Regions from separate parts of the Lysinibacillus sp. JNUCC 51 genome, predicted to be linked through region 2. Evidence: a T-box and tRNA genes for the amino acid it is inferred to sense, from the RefSeq annotation. Region 2 holds a T-box; the other regions hold tRNA genes.
What was found. A T-box is a leader RNA that pairs with one kind of tRNA and senses whether it is charged. The one in region 2 lies ahead of metG (methionine--tRNA ligase), so its partner is inferred to be a tRNA-Met.

Region 1 (6,432 bases), 370 kb from region 2:
AGAACATTTTGGTGGAAAAGTGAATACGAAGTTCGCGCAATTTGCGAAAGACTTTGGATTTAAGGTGAAGCTTTGTATAGTAGGTCGTCCCCAAACAAAAGGAAAAGTGGAAACAACGATGAAATTACTAGATGAAATCCATGCCTATCAAGAATAAAATTCCGATTTTAGAATGGCAAAAAGAAAAGAATCACTTACTCCAGCTACCAACTGAACGAGTAAGAGATTCCTATCGAATCAACCATACGCTTGTAAAAGTCAATGCATCGAGCATGATTTCCTACAAGTCCAATCAATACTCCGTACCACCGGAGTATCAAGGCAAAAAAGTAGGGTTACAAGTGTACGATAATCAATTATGGATTTATTATAACATGGAACTAATCGCGCAACACAAAAAAAGTGAAGCAAAATTGAATTATCAAGAGGCACATTATCGTGAACTGATGACAAAGGCCTTGCCCGAATACCCTGATATTAATGATTTAGCGAAACGGAATTTAGCAGCGATTGGAGAAGTGTATAAATGAATTCAATAATGAGTACAAATTATCAGCAACTACAACAAAACTTAGAGTATTTAAAATTAAAGCAAATGGGCATCCATTTGAATGAAGTCATCGACTTTAGTAATAAAAATGAGCTTTCTTTTATCGATACACTTATTAAATTGACAAATTATGAAATCGATGTGCGTGAGCAAAATATGATTCATGCGATGGTGAAAGTCGCTGCATTTCCACATTTAAAGGAGATAAAGGATTTTAACTTTGATTTTCAACCAACTATTAATCAACAACAAATACTCGATTTTCAAAGTCTTCGTTTTATCCATGAAAACGAGAATATTGTATTCCTAGGTCCAAGTGGTGTCGGCAAGACCCATCTGGCCACAGCAATCGGCATTACGGCTGCTAAAAAGCGAACAAGTACCTATTTTATTAAGTGCCATGATTTAATTCAGAATCTGAAGAAGGCTCGCTTAGAAAATGGAACAACAAGATTATTATCAAAATTTTCTAAAAAGACTTTGTAAAGCACACAATATTTCTCCTCGAAAACCTAGATTTATTGAAGTTGAAGATGTGGTTACTTTTAATATTAAAAATCATTTGAAAGAAGGGGTAGATTTAGAATGTTTTAAAATTCTAAATCTTATTTATCAAACGGTTGGACCTTTAGGTATAAAATTTAATCAGCAATTACTTTTATATCCGGGTGGGAATAGATTGGATAGAGTAACAGTAACCTTTTCCAAAAAGGATTATATAGCTTTAAACAAAAAATTAGAAAGTGGTGAAATAAATTAAGGGTAGCTTAATGCTATCTTTTATTAATAATCCTAAATGGAACAGCAACAAATAAAATTGAACACAACAAACTCGCCATTACTTTTTCATCTCGTCACCCCCTTGTTATTATTGATTTCTACCATATAACTCTTTAAAAAAGCATACAAAACAATCTTTGTTGGCTTTCGATCATATTTTGAGAAATGCTTTATTTGAAATTTTAAATACACATATGATATAAAAGAGTTTTAGACTAATATTATTTAAAATTCTGTACTATGTATAAGCAATCTTGGTTCGTATAAAAAAATCCTCTCAAAAAATACATTTTGAGAGGATCTTAAATGTTTTCTACAAACAAAAAAAGAACCCTTGTAATCAAGGATTCTTTACTAAATATGATACCGGTGGTCGGGGTCGAACCGACACTCCAAAGGAACACGATTTTGAGTCGTGCGCGTCTGCCAATTCCGCCACACCGGCATAATGGAGATAAAAAAAATCGGATAAACCGATTGAGTAATAAAATATGGAGGCGGCAACCGGATTTGAACCGGTGATAAAGGTGTTGCAGACCTGTGCCTTACCACTTGGCTATGCCGCCGTCATATTTGGAGCGGAAGACGAGGTTCGAACTCGCGACCCCCACCTTGGCAAGGTGGTGTTCTACCACTGAACTACTTCCGCAAAAATGGCTGGGGTACTAGGATTCGAACCTAGGCATGACGGAATCAAAATCCGTTGCCTTACCGCTTGGCTATACCCCAACAATGGGGCGACTGAAGGGAATCGAACCCTCGAATGCCGGAACCACAATCCGGTGCGTTAACCACTTCGCCACAATCGCCATTGTTATATTGTATTTATTAATTTTATTGAAAATGGGGCGACTGATGGGAATCGAACCCACGAATGCCGGAACCACAATCCGGTGCGTTAACCACTTCGCCACAATCGCCATAAAATTAATTGGCAGGGGCAGTAGGAATCGAACCCACACCAAAGGTTTTGGAGACCTCTATTCTACCGTTGAACTATGCCCCTATTAAATAAAAACTGGTGGAGGGGGACGGATTCGAACCGCCGAACCCTAAGGAGCGGATTTACAGTCCGCCGCGTTTAGCCACTTCGCTACCCCTCCGGAAAAGCCATGGTGCCGGCGATAGGAGTCGAACCCACGACCTACTGATTACAAGTCAGTTGCTCTACCAACTGAGCTACACCGGCAAAAAAATATGGTGGGTCAGGACGGAATCGAACCGCCGACACTTAGAGCTTCAATCTAATGCTCTACCAACTGAGCTACTGACCCATATTTTTTAAAAAATGGCGGTCCCGACCGGGATCGAACCGGCGATCTCCTGCGTGACAGGCAGGCATGTTAACCGCTACACCACGGGACCATTTTGGTTGCGGGGGCCGGATTTGAACCAACGACCTTCGGGTTATGAGCCCGACGAGCTACCACTGCTCCACCCCGCGATAATGAGTGATTTATTTGAATTAATAATGGTGGAGGATGACGGGCTCGAACCGCCGACCCTCTGCTTGTAAGGCAGATGCTCTCCCAGCTGAGCTAATCCTCCATCTGGGTATTAAATGGTGACCCCTACGGGATTCGAACCCGTGTTACCGCCGTGAAAGGGCGGTGTCTTAACCACTTGACCAAGGGGCCTTCATTTGGAATGAAAAATCCTTAAAGTGCTGGCGGAGAGTAAGGGATTTGAACCCTTGAGACAGTGTTAACCGCCTACACGATTTCCAATCGTGCTCCTTCGGCCACTCGGACAACTCTCCAAGAATGGCTCCGAAGGCAGGACTCGAACCTGCGACAACCTGATTAACAGTCAGGTGCTACTACCAACTGAGCTACTTCGGAATAATTTTATCATATAGCCTAGCGACGTCCTACTCTCACAGGGGGAAGCCCCCAACTACCATCGGCGCTAAAGAGCTTAACTTCCGTGTTCGGTATGGGAACGGGTGTGACCTCTTTGCCATCATCACTAGACTATTTTAAAGACAAGATTTATTATAACGCATTTCCGTTATAATTGCAAGCTTTTTTTCTGAAAAGCTTTCTTATTCTTTCAAAACTGGATAAACGGTGCATTGAATGTTTCAAACGTTTTGGTTAAGTCCTCGATCGATTAGTATTCGTCAGCTCCATGTGTCACCACACTTCCACCTCGAACCTATCTACCTCATCGTCTTTGAGGGATCTTACTTACTTGCGTAATGGGAAATCTCATCTTGAGGGGGGCTTCATGCTTAGATGCTTTCAGCACTTATCCCGTCCACACATAGCTACCCAGCGATGCCTTTGGCAAGACAACTGGTACACCAGCGGTGTGTCCATCCCGGTCCTCTCGTACTAAGGACAGCTCCTCTCAAATTTCCTACGCCCACGACGGATAGGGACCGAACTGTCTCACGACGTTCTGAACCCAGCTCGCGTACCGCTTTAATGGGCGAACAGCCCAACCCTTGGGACCGACTACAGCCCCAGGATGCGATGAGCCGACATCGAGGTGCCAAACCTCCCCGTCGATGTGGACTCTTGGGGGAGATAAGCCTGTTATCCCCGGGGTAGCTTTTATCCGTTGAGCGATGGCCCTTCCATGCGGAACCACCGGATCACTAAGCCCGTCTTTCGACCCTGCTCGACTTGTAGGTCTTGCAGTCAAGCTCCCTTGTGCCTTTACACTCTACGAATGATTTCCAACCATTCTGAGGGAACCTTTGGGCGCCTCCGTTACCTTTTAGGAGGCGACCGCCCCAGTCAAACTGTCCGCCTGACACTGTCTCCTGCCCCGCTAAGGGGCATGGGTTAGAATTTCAATACAACCAGGGTAGTATCCCACCGACGCCTCCTTCGAAGCTGGCGCTCCGAGATCTCTGGCTCCTACCTATCCTGTACAAGTTGTACCAAAATTCAATATCAGGCTACAGTAAAGCTCCACGGGGTCTTTCCGTCCTGTCGCGGGTAACCTGCATCTTCACAGGTACTATAATTTCACCGAGTCTCTCGTTGAGACAGTGCCCAGATCGTTACGCCTTTCGTGCGGGTCGGAACTTACCCGACAAGGAATTTCGCTACCTTAGGACCGTTATAGTTACGGCCGCCGTTTACTGGGGCTTCAATTCGCAGCTTCGCTTGCGCTAACCACTCCTCTTAACCTTCCAGCACCGGGCAGGCGTCAGCCCCTATACGTCACCTTACGGTTTTGCAGAGACCTGTGTTTTTGCTAAACAGTCGCCTGGGCCTATTCACTGCGGCTCTCATGCGCTTGCACGCTCAAGAGCACCCCTTCTCCCGAAGTTACGGGGTCATTTTGCCGAGTTCCTTAACGAGAGTTCTCTCGCACACCTTAGGATTCTCTCCTCGACTACCTGTGTCGGTTTGCGGTACGGGCACCTCTCACCTCGATAGAGGCTTTTCTTGGCAGTGTGAAATCAGGAACTTCGTCCATACGGACTCGCCATCACAGCTCAACGTTACAGTGTGCGGATTTGCCTACACACACGCCTTACTGCTTGGACGCGCATATCCAACAGCGCGCTTACCCTATCCTACTGCGTCCCCCCATTTCTCAAACGGTGAGGAGGTGGTACAGGAATATCAACCTGTTGTCCATCGCCTACGCCTATCGGCCTCGGCTTAGGTCCCGACTAACCCTGAGCGGACGAGCCTTCCTCAGGAAACCTTAGTCATACGGTGGACGGGATTCTCACCCGTCTTTCGCTACTCATACCGGCATTCTCACTTCTAAGCGCTCCACCAGTCCTTCCGATCTGACTTCAACGCACTTAGAACGCTCTCCTACCACTGACATCGTAGATGTCAATCCACAGCTTCGGTGAATCGTTTAGCCCCGATACATTTTCGGCGCAGCGTCACTCGACCAGTGAGCTATTACGCACTCTTTAAATGATGGCTGCTTCTAAGCCAACATCCTGGTTGTCTGTGCAACGCCACATCCTTTTCCACTTAACGATTACTTTGGGACCTTAGCTGGTGGTCTGGGCTGTTTCCCTTTTGACTACGGATCTTATCACTCGCAGTCTGACTCCCGTGTATAAATATCTGGCATTCGGAGTTTGTCTGAATTCGGTAAACCGGGATGGCCCCCTAGTCCAAACAGTGCTCTACCTCCAGTATTCTCATCACGAGGCTAGCCCTAAAGCTATTTCGGAGAGAACCAGCTATCTCCAAGTTCGATTGGAATTTCTCCGCTACCCACACCTCATCCCCGCACTTTTCAACGTGCGTGGGTTCGGGCCTCCAGTAAGTGTTACCTCACCTTCACCCTGGACATGGGTAGATCACCTGGTTTCGGGTCTACGACCACGTACTATTTCGCCCTATTCAGACTCGCTTTCGCTGCGGCTCCGCCTTCTAAAGCTTAACCTTGCACGTAATCGTAACTCGCCGGTTCATTCTACAAAAGGCACGCTATCACCCATTAACGGGCTCTAACTACTTGTAGGCACACGGTTTCAGGATCTCTTTCACTCCCCTCCCGGGGTGCTTTTCACCTTTCCCTCACGGTACTGGTTCACTATCGGTCACTAGGTAGTATTTAGCCTTGGGAGATGGTCCTCCCGGATTCCGACGGAATTTCACGTGTTCCGCCGTACTCAGGATCCACTCAGGAGAGAACGAACTTTCGACTACAGGGCTTTTACCTGCTCTGGCGGACCTTTCCAAGTCGCTTCATCTAACTCGCTCTTTTGTAACTCCGTATAGAGTGTCCTACAACCCCAAGAGGCAAGCCTCTTGGTTTGGGCTCTTCCCGTTTCGCTCGCCGCTACTCAGGGAATCGATTTTTCTTTCTCTTCCTCCAGGTACTTAGATGTTTCAGTTCCCTGGGTCTGCCTTCAAGACGCTATGTATTCACGTCAAGATACTACGCGATTAAACGTAGTGGGTTCCCCCATTCGGAAATCTCCGGATCAAAGCTCACTTACAGCTCCCCGAAGCATATCGGTGTTAGTGCCGTCCTTCATCGGCTCCTAGTGCCAAGGCATTCGCCGTGCGCCCTTAATAACTTAACCAAGTTATTAAGCCTATTAAAAAACTTAAAAAAATAAATGTGTTTGTTACAATTTCAATGTCGTTTTATCCAGTTTTCAAAGA
Region 2 (6,432 bases):
AAATGTATATGTTTTTCGTATCGGACCAGAGTGATAGTTTATCTTCTAGTTTTAAGGATATTGAGGAACTTTCTGCGGCCTGTCGCTACAGGGATTGTACACATAAGAAGGAGCCGCATTGTGCTGTGCAACAAGCAATTACAGATGGCGTGCTTGAACAATCCCGCCTTCAAAGCTATTTTAAATTGCAAAGAGAGCTTGCTTTTATTGAACGTAAAACAAATGCTCAAGCAAAATTAAGTGAGCAACGCAAATGGAAGCAAATTTCGAAAGGCTTAAAGAAAGGTAAAAAATCAAATTAAACTTGATATAAGAGTGAGCGATTTCATAGTTGGAGGCACCAAAATGACAATCCAAAACATAAATCATTTATTATTTTCAGTTTCGAATTTAGAGGAATCCATCGCATTCTATGAAAAGGTTTTTGACGCAAAATTATTAGTGAAAGGTAGAAGCACAGCCTATTTTGATGTAAATGGGCTGTGGCTTGCCCTTAATGTAGAGAAGGATATCCCGCGTAATGACATACATCAATCCTATACACATATAGCGTTTTCTATCCAGGAGGACGATTTTGACGATATGTATGAAAAGCTAGTCCATCTTAATGTCAACATTCTGGAAGGTAGACAAAGAGATGTACGAGATAAAAAATCGATTTACTTCACGGATCCTGATGGTCACAAATTCGAATTCCATACGGGGACTTTACAGGATCGATTGGATTATTATAAGAAGGAAAAAATGCATATGGAGTTTTTTGATTAATATTAAAAAATAGGTGTCTCTATCTTTAAGAGGAGGGCATCTATTTTTTTTGCAACGTTTTCCTTTTCTCAAACGACTTTAAAGTGTAACCGGAAGGAGGAGATTAGGTGGATATAGAAAAATTGGTTAAGAGCGCAAAAAGGGGGGATGATGAAGCATTTGAGCAGTTGATTGCTTTAATGCGCGAGAAATTATATCGTACTGCCTATTCGTATGTTCGAAATGAACAGGATGCGCTTGATATTTATCAAGAGTCTATTTATAAAGCTTATACAACATTGAAAACATTAAATAATCCAAATAGTTTTCCAGGATGGATTATTAAGATTGTGGTTTATAAATCTATAGATTTTATTAGAAAAGATTCAAGAAAATTCACTCCAGGAGATGCGGAGTTTTTTGCAAAGATAGCAGGAAATCAAAATATGGAGAATGTTACTTATTCAATGGATTTAAAAGAGGCTATTGAAACATTAGATGATAAGTATAAAACGATTATGTGGTTACGCTTTTATCATGATTTTTCTGTCAAAGAGATTGCAAAAATGCTGGGATGTCCTGAAGGTACAGTGAAATCCTACATTAATAGAGCTAAGAAAGAGTTAAAACCAATCTTAAAGGAGGGCTACTTGTATGAGTAAGGAAAATAATAATCAATCTATTGATCGTATCGATATTCCACTTCAACAATTGATGATGAGAGAGCGCGCGGCAATAAATGCAGCAAAAAGGAAGAAATTGACCATTAGAATTATAAAACCTCTTCTTGTTGTCTGCGGATTGTTTATAGCGCTGCTAGGTTCGGGATTTTTCTCCCCCACAATAGCTACTTCACTTGCCAAAGTACCTTATATTGGAGCCATTTATGCTGAATTCGGGGATATTGCAGCTAAAAAAATTGAACAAAACCAGTTCATGACAAAAATAGGAAAGAAGGATACTCATGCAGGTCTTACAATGGCTGTTGAAGAAGCGGTATATGATGGTAATAGATTATTAGTTACAGTTACATATACAGGGCAGAATGGGGTTTCTTTAGAAGAAGAGAATGTAGGTACTAATATGCTAACTGTCAATGGGGAGCCAATAGATGTTGCGGTAGGTTCTACAGGCCAAGATGATATAGATAAAAACACAATTATTGAGCATCATGAATTAACGTTATCACATACAGATATATACGGGGATAAAATTGAAGTAGCCTTGGATGGGAGAGATTTATTTGGCTACAAAGGTAATTGGCATGTGGATTTTACTCTGGAAAAATTAAAGGAAGAAGTTATTAATTTCTATCCAAATGTAAAATCTAGTACTAACAATGGGTTATATAAGTTAAATGTTGCACAGGTATCATCGACACCACTTTCGACACGTATTGATGTCCTAGTAGATTATCCAAGAGAACTGGATAGAAATGATAAATGGCCATTTTTTGAGTTTGAGGTAACTGATAGTGAAGGGGAGTTATACGATAGAGCAAATATACAAATGGGTGCGACAAAGGATTATGGACATCATATTATTCTAGTACTACCTCCTATGGAGAAAACGCCAAAATCATTTACACTTAAACCGGGTAAGACGGATGAGCAAGGTTATTGGAAAGAAATAAAGGAATTAGAAATGGTAGTACCCTTAGAACCTTAAAAATATGAGATCCCTTTAGTTAAAGAAAACTAGAGGGGTTTCATATTTTAAAGTTGTATAATATTAACGAGAAACAATAAAAGAGGAAAAAACGTATAATAGTAGAAGGGGTGATTTTATGAAAAAAGCTATTATTTTTGATATGGATGGTACTTTATTTCAAACAAATCTAATATTAGAGCCAGCGCTAGCGGCAACGTTTGATGTGTTAAGTGCAAAGGGCTTGTGGCAGGGAGAAACACCAATAGAGAAATATCGCGAAATTATGGGGGTTCCATTACCTGTTGTTTGGGAAACGTTATGTCCTATGCACACGCTAGAGACACGTGAAGAAAGCAATGCATTATTCCATGTTAAGCTTATTGAACAAATACGAAATCGTCAGGGTGCATTGTATCCAAATGCGGAGCAAACACTGTCTGCTTTGGCAGAAAAATATGAGTTATTCATTGCCAGTAATGGGCAAACCGAGTATTTACAAGCAATAGTGGAAACCTATCAATTACAGCGTTTTATCATAGGTACATATAGTATTCAGTCCGTTTCTAGTGGTCATAAATCTGATTTAGTGAAAAAGGTAATTGAGGAAAATGCTATTGAACGCGGAGCGGTTGTAGGTGATCGTTCTTCTGATATTCAGGCGGCACAAGATAATCAGTTACTGTCAGTGGGTGTACGTTTCGACTTTGCACAGGACACAGAATTACAAAAAGCAGATATAGTCATTGATGATTTGAAAGAGCTGCTTTATATAAAACTAGGATAAAATTAATTTTATCGAGAGTTATGAACGATTTATCGACATGCATTGCAATACAGAAGCAGAAAGAGTAAAATGGTGGAAATCTATAGTAAAAGCATTGATAAGGAAAAGTAAATTGGAGAAGCATTATATAGAGAGCCTCTGTTGGTGGAAATGAGGTGAATGCTCCCTTTTGAAAATGACCTTTGAGCTTCGTACCGAAAGCAAGTTTGCGAGTAGATTACGACGAGATGGGCACTCGTTACAACAGCGGCAGTATCTCTCATTAAAAGGAGTGCTTTGTGCAAGCACAAAGCAGATTCCGGACGCAATTATGCCGAGGCATAATAGATAATGGCACGTACTGATCGAGGCAAATAGTGTGAGCTATTTGTAAATATAGGTGGTAACACGGGTATACTCGTCCTAATCAATTTTGATTAGGGCGTTTTTTTTATCTTCATTTAGGACTTGCCTGAAAGAAGATAAAGCCTCCGGCGGATTCATGGATTTTAAAAGGAAGAATTGTGCTACCACAATTCAAAATCCAGACGCATTGTTTATTTGTAGCGAAAGCAAAGCGACAGCTACAATTACACCGGGGCGCAATTGATTTACATTTTTTTATACAATTTTTTCGAGGGGAGCAACTTAGGATGACAATTGTTATTGGAGGGGCGTGGCCATATGCAAATGGTTCTTTGCATTTAGGGCATGTTGCCGCATTATTACCGGGTGATATTTTGGCTAGATATTACCGACAAAAGGGCGAGAAGGTATTGTATATTTCGGGAAGTGACTGTAACGGCACGCCAATTTCTATTCGAGCTGCACAGGAAAACACGACAACGGAAGCAATTGCTAATCATTATCACGAGGAGTTTACAAGATGCTTCAATGATTTAGGATTTACCTATGATTTGTATACGAGAACCGACGCTCAGCACCATCATGAATCTGTGCAAACGATTTTTTTGCAGCTACTAGCGAACAACTTTTTATACAAAAAGAAAATTGAACAAGCATATTGTGAAACGGACAAGCAATTTTTGCCGGACCGATTTGTAGAGGGGATTTGTCCAAACTGTGGAGCGAAGGCACGTGGTGATCAATGTGATAATTGCTCAACAATTTTAGACCCACTCGATTTAATCGATAAACGTTGTAAAATTTGTGGGAATGAGCCAATTATAAGGGAGACAGAGCACTTCTATTTTGCATTTAGTCAGTTTCAAAGGAGGCTGGAGACCTATTTAGCAGAAGCAAAGGCAGAAAAACGCTGGCGGGACAATGCTTTAGGTTTAACAGAGCGTTACTTGGCAGAAGGGGTCCCAGACCGCGCTGTAACAAGAGATTTACCAAATGGTATAGATGTGCCCGTACCAGGTTTTGAGGGCAAAAAAATATATGTGTGGATTGAAGCTGTAGCAGGTTACTTAACAGCGAGTATTGAATGGGCGAAGCAGCATCAAATAGCGATTGAAGATTTATGGAATGAAGAGACGATTTCGTATTATGTGCATGGAAAGGATAATATTCCGTTCCATACAGTTATTTGGCCAGCAATTCTTATCGGGATAGGAGCGAAGGCCTTACCTACACATATTGTATCAAATGAATATTTAACATTAGAAAAACGAAAGTTATCGACGAGCCAAAACTGGGCGGTATGGGTGCCTTATATTTTGAGTCGATACGATGCAGATTCTATTCGTTATTTTTTAACAATGAATGCACCAGAAAATCGCGATACTGATTTCTCTTGGCGAGAATTTATTTATAGTCATAATGGCGAATTACTTGGCGCTTACGGTAATTTTGTTAATCGAACATTGAAGTTTTTAGAAAAATCATTTGATCGTCAAGTGCCTCATGCCGAGATAGATGACACTATTCAAAAACAAACAATTCAGCTGTTTAATGAAGTTGGGATTCATATAGAAGCGGGGCATTTTAAACAAGCTTTAGAAGCTATTTTTGAATATATTCGTGGAGCTAATCGATATTTTGACGAACAGCAGCCGTGGCTACAGGTTAAAGAGAATGTGGAAGCTGGCAATCGAACACTAGCAACGTGTGTTTATATTATTGCTAATCTTGGACAGCTGTTACATCCATTTTTACCGTTTTCAGCTGAGAAGGTGAGAAAAATGTTAGGTATCAATGAAGTAATGTGGCATGAGCAAGTGGAGTTACCAACAAGCATTGGCGAAGTGGCACCACTGTTTGAACGTCTTGATGTTGAATTAATTGAAGAGGAATATCAAAAGTTAGTGGAGGGCAGCCAATAGGAAAAATGAAAGCAGTATGACTCAATATTGTCATACTGCTTTTAACTTCTTTCAGAAAGCATTGTTTATTTGTAGCGACAGCTACAATTATTTAATTCATAACAGGCGTTAATTTAGCGACAACAATACTATTGATAGCATTAATATAAGCTAGCGCACTCGCTTTTAAAATATCTGTATCCGCAGCTTTTGCGATATACTTTTCACCTTCATGCTCGATTGTAATTTTTACTTTACCAAGAGCTTCTTTACCACGAGATACACTATTGATATTATACTCTACAAGTTTCACATCGATGTTTGTAATTTCTGCGATGGCTGAATATAAGGCATCAATTGGACCTGAGCCAACCGCACTTGCTTTAAATATCTCTTCACCTTTACGTACTCTCACACTTGCTGACGGGAAGCTTGCATTGCTGACGACTTGTAAATCATCGAAGTCGAAGAACTGATCACTATAATGAGTGGCATTAGCATGGTTTGAGTCATGTTTTTCATAATAGCTTTCCACAATAACATATAAATCGTGATCATAAACTTCTTTCTTTGCATCAGCCAGCTTTAAGAAGCCTTCGAAGATTCCTTCAAATTCATCTGCTGAAAGATTGGAAAAGCCAAGTTTTTCAAGGGCATTTTTCACCGCGTGACGCCCAGAGCGAGCTGTAAGGACTAGCTCCATATCGTCAAGACCTACATCTTCTGGATGTACAATTTCATAGGCATCACGAGATTTAAGAAGACCGTCTTGATGGATACCAGAGGAATGGGCAAAAGCATTATCCCCAGTAATCGCTTTGTTTACTTGTACGTCTAAGCCCATAAAGCTTGAAACAAGACGAGACGTATTCATAATTTCTCTTGTGTTGATACGTGTCTCAGCATTGTATACAGAACTACGTGTTTTCAACGCCATGACGACTTCTTCTAATGCTGCATTTCCTGCGCGTTCGCCAATGCCGTTAATTGTACATTCTACTTTAT
Region 3 (6,432 bases), 740 kb from region 2:
CATTTAAAGAGTGCGTAATAGCTCACTGGTCGAGTGACGCTGCGCCGAAAATGTATCGGGGCTAAACGATTCACCGAAGCTGTGGATTGACATCTACGATGTCAGTGGTAGGAGAGCGTTCTAAGTGCGTTGAAGTCAGATCGGAAGGACTGGTGGAGCGCTTAGAAGTGAGAATGCCGGTATGAGTAGCGAAAGACGGGTGAGAATCCCGTCCACCGTATGACTAAGGTTTCCTGAGGAAGGCTCGTCCGCTCAGGGTTAGTCGGGACCTAAGCCGAGGCCGATAGGCGTAGGCGATGGACAACAGGTTGATATTCCTGTACCACCTCCTCACCGTTTGAGAAATGGGGGGACGCAGTAGGATAGGGTAAGCGCGCTGTTGGATATGCGCGTCCAAGCAGTAAGGCGTGTGTGTAGGCAAATCCGCACACTGTAACGTTGAGCTGTGATGGCGAGTCCGTATGGACGAAGTTCCTGATTTCACACTGCCAAGAAAAGCCTCTATCGAGGTGAGAGGTGCCCGTACCGCAAACCGACACAGGTAGTCGAGGAGAGAATCCTAAGGTGTGCGAGAGAACTCTCGTTAAGGAACTCGGCAAAATGACCCCGTAACTTCGGGAGAAGGGGTGCTCTTGAGCGTGCAAGCGCATGAGAGCCGCAGTGAATAGGCCCAGGCGACTGTTTAGCAAAAACACAGGTCTCTGCAAAACCGTAAGGTGACGTATAGGGGCTGACGCCTGCCCGGTGCTGGAAGGTTAAGAGGAGTGGTTAGCGCAAGCGAAGCTGCGAATTGAAGCCCCAGTAAACGGCGGCCGTAACTATAACGGTCCTAAGGTAGCGAAATTCCTTGTCGGGTAAGTTCCGACCCGCACGAAAGGCGTAACGATCTGGGCACTGTCTCAACGAGAGACTCGGTGAAATTATAGTACCTGTGAAGATGCAGGTTACCCGCGACAGGACGGAAAGACCCCGTGGAGCTTTACTGTAGCCTGATATTGAATTTTGGTACAACTTGTACAGGATAGGTAGGAGCCAGAGATCTCGGAGCGCCAGCTTCGAAGGAGGCGTCGGTGGGATACTACCCTGGTTGTATTGAAATTCTAACCCATGCCCCTTAGCGGGGCAGGAGACAGTGTCAGGCGGACAGTTTGACTGGGGCGGTCGCCTCCTAAAAGGTAACGGAGGCGCCCAAAGGTTCCCTCAGAATGGTTGGAAATCATTCGTAGAGTGTAAAGGCACAAGGGAGCTTGACTGCGAGACCTACAAGTCGAGCAGGGTCGAAAGACGGGCTTAGTGATCCGGTGGTTCCGCATGGAAGGGCCATCGCTCAACGGATAAAAGCTACCCCGGGGATAACAGGCTTATCTCCCCCAAGAGTCCACATCGACGGGGAGGTTTGGCACCTCGATGTCGGCTCATCGCATCCTGGGGCTGTAGTCGGTCCCAAGGGTTGGGCTGTTCGCCCATTAAAGCGGTACGCGAGCTGGGTTCAGAACGTCGTGAGACAGTTCGGTCCCTATCCGTCGTGGGCGTAGGAAATTTGAGAGGAGCTGTCCTTAGTACGAGAGGACCGGGATGGACACACCGCTGGTGTACCAGTTGTCTTGCCAAAGGCATCGCTGGGTAGCTATGTGTGGACGGGATAAGTGCTGAAAGCATCTAAGCATGAAGCCCCCCTCAAGATGAGATTTCCCATTACGCAAGTAAGTAAGATCCCTCAAAGACGATGAGGTAGATAGGTTCGAGGTGGAAGTGTGGTGACACATGGAGCTGACGAATACTAATCGATCGAGGACTTAACCAAAATGTTTGAAAATTCAATGCACGTTTATCCAGTTTTGAAAGAATAAGAAAAGTTTTTTTGAAAAAAGCTTGCAATTATAACGAAAATGAGTTATAATAAATCTTGTCTTTGAAATAGTCTAGTGATGATGGCAAAGAGGTCACACCCGTTCCCATACCGAACACGGAAGTTAAGCTCTTTAGCGCCGATGGTAGTTGGGGGCTTCCCCCTGCGAGAGTAGGACGTCGCTAGGCATAATACCCAGGAGGATTAGCTCAGCTGGGAGAGCACCTGCCTTACAAGCAGGGGGTCGGCGGTTCGAGCCCGTCATCCTCCACCATTTGCCGGTGTAGCTCAGTTGGTAGAGCAACTGACTTGTAATCAGTAGGTCGTGGGTTCGACTCCTATCGCCGGCACCATTTTAGAGCCATTAGCTCAGTTGGTAGAGCATCTGACTTTTAATCAGAGGGTCGAAGGTTCGAGTCCTTCATGGCTCACCATTTTATTGCCAACAAAACATGCGGGTGTGGCGGAATTGGCAGACGCACTAGACTTAGGATCTAGCGCCGCAAGGCGTGGGGGTTCGACTCCCTTCACCCGCACCATATTTTTGAAATTTCATAATTGCCAGGATAAATAAATCTTATGCACATGCGGAAGTAGTTCAGTGGTAGAACACCACCTTGCCAAGGTGGGGGTCGCGAGTTCGAACCTCGTCTTCCGCTCCAAATGTGCCGGGGTGGCGGAACTGGCAGACGCACAGGACTTAAAATCCTGCGGTAGGTGACTACCGTGCCGGTTCGATTCCGGCCCTCGGCACCATTTTTTGTTTTAATAATTAGCGCCCGTAGCTCAATTGGATAGAGCGTCTGACTACGGATCAGAAGGTTATGGGTTCGACTCCTGTCGGGCGCGCCAAATTAATATTTATCGGAATGTAGCTCAGCTTGGTAGAGCACTTGGTTTGGGACCAAGGGGTCGTAGGTTCGAATCCTGTCATTCCGACCATTTTATGGGGCCTTAGCTCAGCTGGGAGAGCGCCTGCCTTGCACGCAGGAGGTCAGCGGTTCGATCCCGCTAGGCTCCACCATAAAAGATAACCAGTATAAAGATCCTGGCGGCGTAGCTCAGCTGGCTAGAGCGTACGGTTCATACCCGTAAGGTCGGGGGTTCGATCCCCTCTGCCGCCATCTTAAAGGACCTTTAGCTCAGTTGGTTAGAGCAGACGGCTCATAACCGTCCGGTCGCAGGTTCGAGTCCTGCAAGGTCCACCATTTATATAATATTACGGAGGTATACCCAAGTCTGGCTGAAGGGATCGGTCTTGAAAACCGACAGGCGGGTAACACCGCGCGGGGGTTCGAATCCCTCTACCTCCTCCAGTTTATATTTAAATGGTGCTTGAAAAACTCGAAAAGAATATATTATTAACGCGGGGTGGAGCAGTGGTAGCTCGTCGGGCTCATAACCCGAAGGTCGTTGGTTCAAATCCGGCCCCCGCAACCAAAATGGTCCCGTGGTGTAGCGGTTAACATGCCTGCCTGTCACGCAGGAGATCGCCGGTTCGATCCCGGTCGGGACCGCCATTTTTTTAAAAATATGGGTCAGTAGCTCAGTTGGTAGAGCATTAGATTGAAGCTCTAAGTGTCGGCGGTTCGATTCCGTCCTGACCCACCATATGCGGGTGTAGTTTAATGGTAAAACCTCAGCCTTCCAAGCTGATGTCGTGAGTTCGATTCTCATCACCCGCTCCAATCTAAGGGCCTATAGCTCAGCTGGTTAGAGCGCACGCCTGATAAGCGTGAGGTCGATGGTTCGAGTCCATTTAGGCCCACCACTATTCCGAAGTAGCTCAGTTGGTAGTAGCACCTGACTGTTAATCAGGTTGTCGCAGGTTCGAGTCCTGCCTTCGGAGCCATTTTTTTTGTGGGGAAGTACTCAAGAGGCTGAAGAGGCGCCCCTGCTAAGGGTGTAGGTCGGGTAACCGGCGCGAGGGTTCAAATCCCTCCTTCTCCGCCATTGGCCCGTTGGTCAAGTGGTTAAGACACCGCCCTTTCACGGCGGTAACACGGGTTCGAATCCCGTACGGGTCATACTGAAATGCAGTAGATGTAATTTACATCTACTGCATTTTTTTGTATAAGAATAGTTTTTGAGATTTCATTTCAATTATGCCGAGACATAATTGATAGTGAACATCCAAACATGTTCACGTTTGAAGACTCAAGTAATAAACAAAACGTCTACCAGAAATGAGTAGACGTTTTGTCATTTAAGCCCTTAATAGCATCCTTTCAAGTGAGCTACGTGCTTCTTCAGCTGTGTGAGCATCTACTTGAATACGATTATGGGGCTGTCCCTTTTCTATACTTTCTAAGGACCAAAGTAAATGGGGAAGGTCAATTCGATTCATTGTAAGACAAGGACAGAAATTCTCATTTAAAGAGATAATCTGCTTATCGGGGTGCTGCTTGATAATCCGGTTAACAAGATTCATTTCAGTACCGATTGCCCATGCTGAACCACTCTGTGCTTTACTAATCGTATCGATAATGTATTTTGTAGAACCTGCATCATCTGCAGCAGCAACAACTTCACGATTACATTCAGGATGAACAATGATACGCATATTTGGATGAACTTGACGTATAAGCTCCGTATGCTGAACTGTAAAACCTTCGTGTACTGAGCAGTGTCCCTTCCATAAGATGACTTGAATATTTTCTGGAGACTGATCTGTCTCAAGCGTATTTGTATGAGGATTCCAAACTGCCATATTTTCAAGCGGTATTCCTAAATCGTACGCAGTATTTCTTCCTAAATGTTGATCTGGTAAAAAGAAAATACGTGGTTTTTGCGTAAATGCCCATTTAACCATTTCTTTTGCATTGGACGATGTTACGCAGGCTCCGCCATGACGACCGGTAAATGCTTTAATGGCAGCAGTAGAATTGACATATGTTAGAGGGAGAATGCTATCGCCAAAGAGTTTCTGTAAAATTAGCCATGCTTGTTCTGTTTGATAAATGTCTGCCATATCTGCCATTGAACAGCCTGCACGCATATCGGGTAAGTAAACATGCTGCTGTTCAGTTGTAAGCATATCAGCTGTTTCTGCCATAAAGTGAACGCCACAAAATACTATATGTTCAGCTTCCTTGTTAGCTGCTGATAATTGAGCAAGCTGTAAGGAATCCCCTGTTACATCTGCAAATTGAATCACTTCATCTTTTTGATAGTGATGTCCAGGGATGAAGAGCTTACTACCTAATTTCTTTTTTATAGCTAGAATGCGAGATTCCATGTCATTTTTAGTTAATGCACGATAATGCTCGGGTAGTAGTGACGTTTGTTGTAATAAACTAGTGATGGACAATGGAATTAGCTCCTTTCGGTTGTACAAGTGCACTTATGTCAAAGGCTTTTACTGAATGTGTTAGTGCTCCGAGTGAAATCCATTGAATACCTGTTTCAGCATAACTATTTAAGTTATGAAGCGAAATGCCGCCTGAAGCTTCTGTAGCAATATGTGAGGGAACTGCTGGAAGCCATTCACTTATTTCTTCAGGGCTACGATTATCAAACATAATGATATCTGCACCGGCTGCAATTGCTTCATCTAATTGGGCTTTTGTTTCGATTTCGACTTCGATTTTAATGGTGTGACCGATTTTCTCGCGGGCCGCCTGTACAGCCTTAGTAATACTACCCGCAAAAGCAATATGATTATCCTTTAGCATTATCGCACCGTATAAACCGTTGCGATGGTTATAGGCGCCTCCGATTCTAACAGCATATTTATCTAACATACGCATTCCAGGCATTGTTTTACGTGTATCGCATATTTTCGCATTAGTACCTGCTGTTTCTCGTACCGCTAAATTTGTAGCTGTGGCAATAGCGGACATGCGCTGGATAAGATTCAAAATTACACGCTCACCCATTAATAACTTTTGAAGTGGTCCTTGGATAACAGCAAGAATTTCACCAGCATTAACTTTTTCACCATCTTTTCTATAAAGGATAATATCCATAGATCGATCAAGTAGAAGAAATCCATGCTTAATGATAGGGCCTCCACAAAAAATGCCGCTTTCCTTCGCGTAAAAAGAAAATGATCCCTGCTGTTCTGGAGAAAAAATAAATTCACTCGATATATCCCCATCGCCTATATCCTCATTAAAAAATTGTTTTAGCATTTCCTCTAGTTTGATGATATTCATATAATGAATTCCTCACTTTCATCTGTCCTCGTTGAAAAATGATCCAACGGTTTTCCCACTGATGATCATTGTGTGGTCTATCAATGCGAATATGTGCACCGCGAGTTTCTTTTCGTGTAATGGCTGCGTGTGCCATTAATGTAGCGACAATATGCATCATGTAAAGTTCAAGTTCCTGCTGATTCAAGCCATCTAAATCAACATGCAGTAGTGTTTGCATTGAGGGCAATTGTTGTACGAATTGTTCCATATCGATAGGATTTCGCACAATGCCTAATGTGTGCATCATCATTTGTCGTAACTGATTTTTTGCAAATAATGATGGCATTGTTTGTTGGCGATGTTTGTCATCAATTAAGAAATTATTTTGTTTACAACCTGTTTGAATAATGTATTGGGCTGTTCTTTGTGCAAACGTAATGCCTT

Region 1: it encodes a tRNA-Met, which carries the amino acid that the T-box ahead of metG (methionine--tRNA ligase) is inferred to sense. The anticodon was not compared.
Region 3: it encodes a tRNA-Met, which carries the amino acid that the T-box ahead of metG (methionine--tRNA ligase) is inferred to sense. The anticodon was not compared.

The regions. Positions count from the first base shown of each region.
Region 1 covers NZ_CP065545.1:3,140,231-3,146,662, reverse strand. The annotation lists partial or broken gene istA (IS21 family transposase) at 1-530, shown strand, start outside; partial or broken gene JNUCC51_RS15260 (ATP-binding protein) at 539-1,033, shown strand; gene JNUCC51_RS15255 (hypothetical protein) at 990-1,310, shown strand; tRNA gene JNUCC51_RS15250 (tRNA-Leu) at 1,695-1,775, opposite strand; tRNA gene JNUCC51_RS15245 (tRNA-Cys) at 1,823-1,896, opposite strand; tRNA gene JNUCC51_RS15240 (tRNA-Gly) at 1,905-1,979, opposite strand; tRNA gene JNUCC51_RS15235 (tRNA-Gln) at 1,985-2,059, opposite strand; tRNA gene JNUCC51_RS15230 (tRNA-His) at 2,064-2,139, opposite strand; tRNA gene JNUCC51_RS15225 (tRNA-His) at 2,175-2,250, opposite strand; tRNA gene JNUCC51_RS15220 (tRNA-Trp) at 2,263-2,336, opposite strand; tRNA gene JNUCC51_RS15215 (tRNA-Tyr) at 2,350-2,433, opposite strand; tRNA gene JNUCC51_RS15210 (tRNA-Thr) at 2,444-2,519, opposite strand; tRNA gene JNUCC51_RS15205 (tRNA-Phe) at 2,529-2,604, opposite strand; tRNA gene JNUCC51_RS15200 (tRNA-Asp) at 2,620-2,695, opposite strand; tRNA gene JNUCC51_RS15195 (tRNA-Met) at 2,700-2,774, opposite strand; tRNA gene JNUCC51_RS15190 (tRNA-Val) at 2,803-2,878, opposite strand; tRNA gene JNUCC51_RS15185 (tRNA-Glu) at 2,893-2,967, opposite strand; tRNA gene JNUCC51_RS15180 (tRNA-Ser) at 2,998-3,089, opposite strand; tRNA gene JNUCC51_RS15175 (tRNA-Asn) at 3,095-3,171, opposite strand; rRNA gene rrf (5S ribosomal RNA) at 3,188-3,303, opposite strand; rRNA gene JNUCC51_RS15165 (23S ribosomal RNA) at 3,423-6,350, opposite strand.
Region 2 covers NZ_CP065545.1:2,773,138-2,779,569, forward strand. The annotation lists gene JNUCC51_RS13445 (hypothetical protein) at 126-302, shown strand; gene fosM (FosM family fosfomycin resistance protein) at 346-768, shown strand; gene JNUCC51_RS13455 (sigma-70 family RNA polymerase sigma factor) at 876-1,409, shown strand; gene JNUCC51_RS13460 (DUF4179 domain-containing protein) at 1,402-2,415, shown strand; gene JNUCC51_RS13465 (NIF family HAD-type phosphatase) at 2,534-3,181, shown strand; T-box leader at 3,267-3,589, shown strand; gene metG (methionine--tRNA ligase) at 3,814-5,448, shown strand; gene JNUCC51_RS13475 (2-isopropylmalate synthase) at 5,540-6,432, opposite strand, start outside.
Region 3 covers NZ_CP065545.1:3,517,170-3,523,601, forward strand. The annotation lists rRNA gene JNUCC51_RS16895 (23S ribosomal RNA) at 1-1,804, shown strand, start outside; rRNA gene rrf (5S ribosomal RNA) at 1,922-2,037, shown strand; tRNA gene JNUCC51_RS16905 (tRNA-Val) at 2,048-2,123, shown strand; tRNA gene JNUCC51_RS16910 (tRNA-Thr) at 2,127-2,202, shown strand; tRNA gene JNUCC51_RS16915 (tRNA-Lys) at 2,208-2,283, shown strand; tRNA gene JNUCC51_RS16920 (tRNA-Leu) at 2,304-2,388, shown strand; tRNA gene JNUCC51_RS16925 (tRNA-Gly) at 2,437-2,511, shown strand; tRNA gene JNUCC51_RS16930 (tRNA-Leu) at 2,517-2,605, shown strand; tRNA gene JNUCC51_RS16935 (tRNA-Arg) at 2,625-2,701, shown strand; tRNA gene JNUCC51_RS16940 (tRNA-Pro) at 2,715-2,791, shown strand; tRNA gene JNUCC51_RS16945 (tRNA-Ala) at 2,798-2,873, shown strand; tRNA gene JNUCC51_RS16950 (tRNA-Met) at 2,900-2,973, shown strand; tRNA gene JNUCC51_RS16955 (tRNA-Ile) at 2,981-3,057, shown strand; tRNA gene JNUCC51_RS16960 (tRNA-Ser) at 3,073-3,165, shown strand; tRNA gene JNUCC51_RS16965 (tRNA-Met) at 3,215-3,289, shown strand; tRNA gene JNUCC51_RS16970 (tRNA-Asp) at 3,294-3,369, shown strand; tRNA gene JNUCC51_RS16975 (tRNA-Phe) at 3,385-3,460, shown strand; tRNA gene JNUCC51_RS16980 (tRNA-Gly) at 3,464-3,537, shown strand; tRNA gene JNUCC51_RS16985 (tRNA-Ile) at 3,544-3,620, shown strand; tRNA gene JNUCC51_RS16990 (tRNA-Asn) at 3,625-3,701, shown strand; tRNA gene JNUCC51_RS16995 (tRNA-Ser) at 3,712-3,802, shown strand; tRNA gene JNUCC51_RS17000 (tRNA-Glu) at 3,805-3,876, shown strand; gene nadA (quinolinate synthase NadA) at 4,056-5,159, opposite strand; gene nadC (carboxylating nicotinate-nucleotide diphosphorylase) at 5,146-6,006, opposite strand; gene nadB (L-aspartate oxidase) at 5,963-6,432, opposite strand, start outside.